Thiohalobacter thiocyanaticus: one gene and its partner. The protein of the gene in region 1 binds, or shares a complex with, the protein of each later gene. Links are inferred from orthologs where the notes say so. Each region holds a gene or a part of one and is shown in the gene's direction. Other genes may lie near its edges.

The links.
Region 2: the proteins of rpsJ (region 1) and nusB are in contact, whole or in part, in a solved structure (PDB 3D3B), measured with the Escherichia coli proteins. The link is inferred for Thiohalobacter thiocyanaticus from one-to-one orthologs.

The regions. Positions count from the first base shown.
Region 1 is NZ_AP018052.1:2,857,974-2,860,707, reverse strand. It holds rpsJ (30S ribosomal protein S10), read left to right. Parts: upstream 1-1,078; coding sequence 1,079-1,390; downstream 1,391-2,734. Other genes in the region: rplW (50S ribosomal protein L23), read left to right, coding at 2,685-2,734; rplD (50S ribosomal protein L4), read left to right, coding at 2,086-2,688; rplC (50S ribosomal protein L3), read left to right, coding at 1,437-2,075; tuf (elongation factor Tu), read left to right, coding at 1-1,018. UniProt on the Escherichia coli protein: Involved in the binding of tRNA to the ribosomes. Part of the processive rRNA transcription and antitermination complex (rrnTAC). The complex forms an RNA-chaperone ring around the RNA exit tunnel of RNA polymerase (RNAP).
Region 2 is NZ_AP018052.1:1,236,512-1,241,997, forward strand. What follows is about bases 1,533-4,289. They hold nusB (transcription antitermination factor NusB), read left to right. Parts: upstream 1,533-2,539; coding sequence 2,540-3,040; downstream 3,041-4,289. Other genes in these bases: ribBA (bifunctional 3,4-dihydroxy-2-butanone-4-phosphate synthase/GTP cyclohydrolase II), read left to right, coding at 1,533-1,997; ribH (6,7-dimethyl-8-ribityllumazine synthase), read left to right, coding at 2,062-2,538; thiL (thiamine-phosphate kinase), read left to right, coding at 3,048-4,025; CFK21_RS05840 (phosphatidylglycerophosphatase A family protein), read left to right, coding at 4,154-4,289. Outside these bases: CFK21_RS05815 (riboflavin synthase), read left to right, coding at 163-819; more of ribBA, read left to right, coding at 894-1,532; more of CFK21_RS05840, read left to right, coding at 4,290-4,669; CFK21_RS05845 (flagellar brake protein), read left to right, coding at 4,728-5,414. UniProt on the Escherichia coli protein: Part of the processive rRNA transcription and antitermination complex (rrnTAC). The complex forms an RNA-chaperone ring around the RNA exit tunnel of RNA polymerase (RNAP).

The DNA.
Region 1 (2,734 bases):
GCGCGGGATCACGATTGCCACTGCTCACGTGGAGTACGAGACGGATGCGCGCCACTATGCGCACGTGGACTGTCCTGGTCACGCCGACTATGTGAAGAACATGATCACGGGTGCGGCGCAGATGGACGGTGCGATCCTGGTGTGCAGTGCGGCGGACGGTCCGATGCCGCAGACGCGCGAGCACATCCTGCTGGCGCGTCAGGTGGGTGTGCCCTCGATCGTGGTGTACATGAACAAGGCCGACCAGGTGGATGATCCGGAGCTGCTGGAGCTGGTGGAGATGGAGATCCGCGATCTGCTGTCTTCCTATGATTTCCCCGGCGACGACACCCCGATCATTACCGGTTCGGCGCTCAAGGCGCTGGAAGGCGACACCTCGGAGATCGGCGTGCCGTCGATCGAGAAGCTGCTGGAGGCGCTGGACAGCTACATTCCGGTGCCGGAGCGTCCGGTGGACCAGCCGTTCCTGATGCCGATCGAGGACGTGTTCTCGATTTCGGGTCGCGGCACGGTGGTGACCGGTCGTATCGAGCGCGGCATCGTCAAGGTGGGCGACGAGGTGGAGATCGTGGGTATTCGCGACACCACCAAGACCACGGTGACGGGTGTGGAGATGTTCCGCAAGCTGCTGGACTCGGGCGAGGCGGGCGACAACGTGGGCGTGCTGCTGCGCGGGACCAAGCGTGACGATGTGGAGCGCGGACAGGTGCTGTGCGTGCCGGGTTCGATCACGCCGCACACCAAGTTCGAGTGCGAGGTGTATGTGCTGAGCAAGGACGAGGGTGGTCGTCACACGCCGTTCTTCAACGGTTATCGTCCGCAGTTCTACTTCCGCACGACGGACGTGACGGGTGCATGCGATCTGCCGGAAGGCGTGGAGATGGTGATGCCGGGCGACAACGTGAAGATGACGGTGTCGCTGATTGCGCCGATCGCGATGGAAGAGGGTCTGCGCTTCGCCATCCGCGAAGGCGGCCGTACCGTGGGCGCCGGCGTGGTCTCCAAGATCATCGAGTAATTCCGGAAGTTCGGGAACAGGGCCCGGCCCTGTTCCCATACTGAAACTATAGGGTTAAACATGACCAACCAGCGAATTCGTATCCGCCTCAAGGCCTTCGATCATCGTCTGATCGATCAGTCGGCGCGGGAGATCGTGGAGACGGCCAAGCGTACCGGCGCTCAGGTGCGCGGTCCGATTCCGTTGCCCACGAAAAAGGAAAGCTTCACCGTGCTGATCTCGCCGCATGTCAACAAGGACGCGCGGGACCAGTATGAGATCCGTACCCACAAGCGGCTGATGGACATCGTCGATCCGACCGACAAGACGGTCGATGCGCTGATGAAGCTGGATCTTGCCGCTGGCGTGGACGTGCAGATTAAGTTGAATTGATGCAGCCGGCGTTGTGCCGGCATGCCAGAGTATTAGGGTTAGAGCAATGGCGATCGGAGTTGTAGGCCGCAAGATCGGAATGACCCGCGTCTTCACCGAAGACGGGGCGGCGGTTCCGGTGACCGTAATCGAGGTCGAACCGAACCGGGTGACCCAGCTGAAGTCGCAGGAGACCGACGGCTATCGTGCGCTGCAGGTAACCACCGGCAGCCGGCGCGCCTCGCGCGTCACCAAGCCGCTGGCCGGGCACTACGCCAGGGCCGGGGTCGAGGCAGGCCGCGGGCTATGGGAGTTCCGCCTGTACGGCGAGGAAGGCGAGGGCATCGAGGTCGGCGCCGAGATCAAGGTCGATATCTTCGAGAACGGCCAGAAGGTCGACGTCAGCGGCACCAGCATCGGCAAGGGCTTCCAGGGCGGTGTGAAGCGTCACAACTTCCGTACCCAGGACGCCACCCACGGCAACTCGCTGTCGCATCGCGCTCCGGGTTCCATCGGTCAGAACCAGACTCCCGGCCGTGTGTTCAAGGGCAAGAAGATGGCCGGCCACATGGGCAGCGTGCGCCGCACCACCCAGAGCCTGGAAGTGGTGCGGGTGGATGCCGAGCGCAACCTGCTGCTGATCAAGGGTTCGGTGCCCGGCGCCAAGGGCGGCGATGTGATCGTGCGCCCGGCAGTCAAGGCTTGAGGAGGCAATGATGGATATTCAGGTTCAGGGTGGTGCATCTGTCAGTGTCTCGGACAAGGCCTTCGGCCGGGATTTCAACGAGGCGCTGATCCACCAGGTCGTGACCGCCTTCATGGCCGGCGGCCGTGCCGGCACCAAGGCGCAGAAGAGCCGCTCCGACGTGCGCGGCGGCGGTTCCAAGCCCTGGCGACAGAAGGGGACAGGCCGGGCGCGTTCTGGTACAATTCGCAGCCCGCTGTGGGCGGGTGGCGGCAAGACCTTTGCCGCTCGTCCGCGCGATTATTCCCAGAAGGTGAACAAGAAGATGTACCGCGGGGCCATGGCCTCGATCCTGTCCGAACTGCTGCGTCAGGATCGACTGGTGATCGTGGACGACTTCTCGCTTGCTGCGCCCAGGACCAGGGACCTGGTGGGCAAGCTCAAGGACATGGATCTGCGGGATGTGCTGATCGTCAATGACGATGCCGACGAGAATCTGTATCTCGCCGCGCGCAACCTCTACAACGTCGGGGTGTGCGATTCAGAGACCGCCGATCCGGTCAGCCTGATCGGGTTCGAAAAGGTGTTGATGACGGTCGACACCCTGAAGAAGTTTGAGGAGAGACTGGCATGAGTCAGGAACGCCTGATGAAGGTTCTGCTGGCGCCGCTGGTGTCGGA
Region 2 (5,486 bases), 1.6 Mb from region 1 along the record:
CCATGTAGGTCGGGTTTGCGCAGCGTAACCCGACATATACGGCGGCAACGTCGGGTTACGCCCATTCGGGCTAACCCGACCTACGATGCCATGAAATTTTGGTTTGTCCGTGCTTTCCGTGTAGTCCGTGGCCATTTGAGAATTTGAAGAGAGAACCGACCCATGTTCACAGGCATCATCCAGGCCATCGGCGAGATTGCCGCGCTGCAGCCGGGCGGCGAGGATACCCGTGTTCGCGTCCGCACCGGTAAGCTGGCGCTCGATGACGTCTCACCCGGCGACAGTATTGCCGTCAACGGCGTGTGCCTGACGGTGGTGGAACTGCCCGGCGACGGTTTCTGGGCCGATGTTTCCGGCGAGACCCTGGCGCGTACCGGCTTTCGCGACCTTACGGTCGGGAGCCGGGTGAACCTGGAACAGGCCCTGACCCCGACCACTCGGCTGGGCGGTCACCTGGTCAGCGGCCACGTGGACGGCGTCGGTACGGTGCTCGAGCGCCGCTCCGAGGGCCGTTCGGAGCGTTTTCGCATACAGGCGCCCGCGGGTCTGGCAAAATATATCGCCGAAAAGGGCTCGATCTGCGTCGACGGAGTGAGTCTCACGGTCAATGCGGTCGAGGGCGCGGCCTTCGATCTCAACATCGTGCCGCACACCCTGCAGGAGACCACCATCGGCGGGTACCGCAGCGGTACCCGGGTGAACCTGGAGGTGGACATCATCGCCCGCTATCTGGAGCGGCTGTTGCTGGGCGAGCGGGCGGCCGAGCCGGGCAGCGGGATCAGCGCTGCCTTTCTGGCCGAGCATGGATTTATCAAATGACTTTTTCCGTCATTGCCGCGCTGAGCATCGCAATGACAGGTAAGGACTGAATGCAGGTGGACACCACAACCAATATGTCCCTGAACACCACACAGGAACTCATCGACGATCTCAGGCAGGGCCGGATGATCATCCTGATGGATGACGAGGACCGCGAGAACGAGGGCGACCTGCTGATGCTGGCCGACCGGGTGCGTCCGGAGGATATCAATTTCATGGCCAGATACGGCCGCGGCCTGATCTGCCTGACCCTGACCCGCGAACGCTGCGAGCAGCTGGCGCTGCCTCTGATGGTGCGCGACAACACTGCCCAGCACGGCACCGCCTTCACCCTGTCCATCGAGGCCGCCGAGGGCGTGACCACCGGCATCTCCGCCCACGACCGCGCCCGTACCGTGCAGGCGGCGGTGGCGCCGGAGGCGAAACCCGCCGACATCGTCCAGCCGGGGCATGTCTTCCCCCTCATGGCCCAGCCGGGCGGTGTGCTGACCCGCGCCGGCCATACCGAGGCCGGCTGCGACCTGGCCCGGCTGGCCGGGGCCGAACCGGCCGCCGTGATTGTCGAGATCCTCAACGAGGACGGCAGTATGGCGCGGCGGCCGGATCTGGAGAAGTTCGCCGCCGAGCATGACCTGAAGATGGGCACTATCGCCGATCTCATTCACTACCGGATCGAGAACGAGACGACGGTGGAGCGCGCGGCCGAATGCATGCTGCCGACCGAATTCGGCGAGTTCCGGCTGATCGCCTACGAAGACTGCATCGACGGCGATACGCACCTGGCACTGGTCTGCGGCGAACCGGACTACAATCAGCCGGTACTGGTGCGGGTACACGTCCAGGGTGCCCTGTGCGACCTGCTGAGTGCGACCACTTCCGACTGCGGCTGGCCGCTGCGCCGGGCACTGCAGCGGGTGGCCGACGAGGGCAGCGGCGTGGTGGTCGTGTTGGGCAAACCGGACGACCCGCAGGCGCTGATCCACCGCATCCGCGCCTATGCCGAGGGCGGCCTGGGTGAGCCGCGCCGCCAGCGCGAGGAGTTGCGCACCTACGGCATCGGCGCCCAGATCCTGGCTGACCTGGGCGTGACCCGCATGCGGGTGCTCAGCGCGCCCAAGAAGATGCATGGCATTGCCGGCTTCGGCCTGGACGTGGTCGAATACGTGGAGCCGGATTGAATTGTTCCGTCATTGCCACGCTTCGCTCGCAATGACGAATGTATAACCGAAGGATAAGTGGAACATGACCGACATCACCGAAATCGAAGGCGGCCTGACCGTCAAGGACGCGCGCATCGCCCTGCTGGTGGCGCGCTTCAACAGCTTCATCGTCGACAGCCTGCTCGCGGGTGCCGTCGACTGCCTGGTGCGCCACGGCGCCGAGCGGCGCGATCTGAAGATCGTGCGGGTGCCCGGCGCCTTCGAGATGCCGCTGGTGGCAAAGCGCCTGGCGGCGAGCAAACAGTATGACGCCATCATCGCTCTGGGGGCGGTCATCCGCGGCGGCACCCCGCATTTCGAATACGTCGCCGGCGAGTGCACCAAGGGGCTGGCCCAGGTGGGTCTGGAACACGATATTCCGCTGGCCTTCGGCGTGCTGACGGTGGACACCATCGAGCAGGCCATCGAGCGCGCCGGCACCAAGGCCGGCAACAAGGGCGTGGAGGCGGCCATGTCGGCCATCGAGATGATCAACCTGCTGCGCAATCTGGAGACCTGAGATGGCCGCACGCCCGGCGACCGGCAGGTCTCATCCCAACGCCGCCCGCAGCCGGGCCCGGCGGCTGGCCATGCAGGCCCTGTATCAATGGCAGTTCACGGCCATGGATGCCCATGACATCCTGGCCCAGTTCGAACAGGACGAGGCCGAGTTGCGCAATGCCGACCGTGGCTACTTCCGCGAGCTGGTCGAACGCGTCATCGCCCGGGCCACGGAACTGGACGCCTGCTATGCGCCGGCCCTGAATCGCCCGCTTGAGGAGGTCAATCCGGTCGAGCGCGCCATCCTGCGTATTGCCACCTATGAACTCATGCATCGCATCGACATCCCCTACAAGGTGGTGATCAACGAGGCCGTCGCCCTGACGCGCAAGTTCGGCGCCGAGCAGGGCCATTCCTTCGTCAACGGTGTGCTCGATCAGGTCGCGCGGCAGCTGCGCGGGGTCGAGCATCCCCGGGGTGAATCCGGGGGCGGCCTGCCGGGGACGGGCGGCGGCGCCTGAGACCGCCATGCCGATCGGCGAATTCGATCTCATCGCACAGTATTTCGCCGGGCTGACCCCGGACCGCGACGACATCCGACTGGGTATCGGCGACGATGCCGCGGTGGTCAGTGTCCCGCCCGGGCAGGAACTGGTCATCGCGGTCGATACCCTGGTCGCCGGCGTGCACTTCCCTGCCGGCACCGATCCCCGGGCCATCGGCCACAAGGCACTGGCGGTCAACCTCAGCGATCTGGCCGCCATGGGTGCCGAGCCGGCCTGGGCGCTGCTGGCCCTGACCCTGCCCGAGGCCGATGAGGCCTGGCTCGCGGCCTTCGCCGCGGGCTTCGGCCGACTGGCGCGTGACTCGGAAATCGCATTGATCGGCGGTGACACCACCCGCGGCCCGCTGAGCGTGACGGTGACGGTGCATGGTCGGGTGCCGGAAGGCCAGGCGCTGACGCGCAGCGGTGCCAGGCCCGGCGATGCGATCTATATCAGTGGCGGCCTCGGCGCGGCCGCGGCCGCGCTCGCATCGTCCGACAGCCCGGCAGACTCTGAGGCAAGGCAGGCATGCCGGGCCCGGCTGGATTATCCGGAACCGCGACTCGCTCTGGGGCAGGCACTGTGCGGACTGGCCAGCGCGGCCATCGACATCTCCGATGGCCTGTTGGCCGATCTCGGCCACCTGTGCCGGTCCAGCAGTGCGGGTGCCGAAATCGACGTGGATGCCGTGCCCCGACATCCGGCGCTGACGCAACTGGTGACGGGCGATGACGTGGCCTGGTACGACTGGCCCCTGGCCGGCGGCGATGACTACGAACTCTGTTTCACTGTGTCCGGGGAAAAGGAGCCAAAAATCAACATGTTGACGGAGACTCTGGGCATCGCCCTGACCCGGATTGGCCGGATCACCGCGGGAGAAGGTCTGGTGCTGCAGCATGCCGATGGCGGCGGCTATCAGGCGCATGGAAAAGGCTATCAGCATTTTGCGCCGCAATCGTAGGATGGGTGAAGCGCAGCGCAACCCATCGTGGTACGACCTGTTGATGGGTTGCGGCACACGGTGCCTCCACCCATCCTACTGCGTGTCTGCCACAGGGGCGCGCCCGGCATGTCGCTGATGAGAAAGAAATGAAACAACCCACCCTCCACTGGTTGAAGGACCCCCGCCATCTGCTGGCGCTGGGCTTCGGCAGCGGCCTGGCGCCGGTTGCCCCCGGCACCTTCGGGACCCTGGCCGGTGCCATTCTCTACCCGCTCATCGCCGGGCTGGGGCTGCCTCTCTATCTGCTGGTTGTGATACTGGCCTTTCTGCTCGGGGTCTGGGTCTGCGGATATACCGCCCGGGCGCTCGGAGTGCATGACCATTCCGCCATCGTCTGGGACGAGGTGGTGGGGCTGTGGATCACCCTGGCCGCCGTGGCGCCGAGCTGGCCGGCCCTGCTTATCGGCTTCGTCCTGTTCCGCCTGTTCGACATCCTCAAACCCTGGCCGATCCGCTGGCTCGACCGGCATGTGCAGGGCGGGCTGGGCATCATGATCGACGATGTGCTGGCAGGTGTGTTCGCCGGCCTCTGCCTGTGGCTTGCGGCCGCCGTCGGCTGGCTGCCGGCCTCAGGAAATGCCGTCGGCCTGCCGATACTGTAGTGATATTGCCCGACGGGAGGCCCCATGGGCGGGCGGGCAGGGCAAAGGACAGTCGTTCATGGCAAAGGCGGAAGCAGATCAGGTCGTGGATCTCAAGCTCGGCGTCGGCGATGTGCTGCAGGTGCAGTTCGTCAGCCAGGAGCAGCGCAAGTACGCTGCCAAGGTAATCGGCTACCTGCCCAATGCCAGTCTGGTGATCACCACCCCGCGCATCGACGGCAAGGTGATGCTGGTGCGCGAGGGCCAGCCGCTGGTGGTGCGCATGCTCTCCGGCAACACCTGCTACGGTTTCAACAGCCGCATCATCCACAACAGCATGCGCCCCTATCCGCATCTGCACCTGGCCTACCCGGATGAACTGGAGCGCATTGTGGTGCGCAAGGCCGTGCGGGTACAGACGCAGCTGCCGGTTATAGTCTCCCATCCTTCACCCGAGGACCCCACCCAGAGCCTGGACAGCCGGGGTACGATTCTGGACATCAGCACGGCCGGCGCCTTTGTGGCCAGCGATAGTCCGCTGGGCGGAGCCGGCGACCTGATCAGCATGACCGCCCGCGTACCCATCGCCGGTACCGAGAAATATCTGAAGATGCCTGCGATTATCCGCTCCGCGAAAGCCGCGGAGACGGCAGAAGGCTCAGGGCGTTATCAGTACGGAGTCGAATTCCAGCTTATCGAGCATATGGATACCATCCTGCTGCATGGCTACGTGTTCGAGCAGATGCAGAATCAGGACATGCAGTGATTGCGAAGATCCATGCCCGCAACGGGCATGCTGAGGTTAAGAGGCTGGGATTCAGGGCAGCTGATGCTTCGC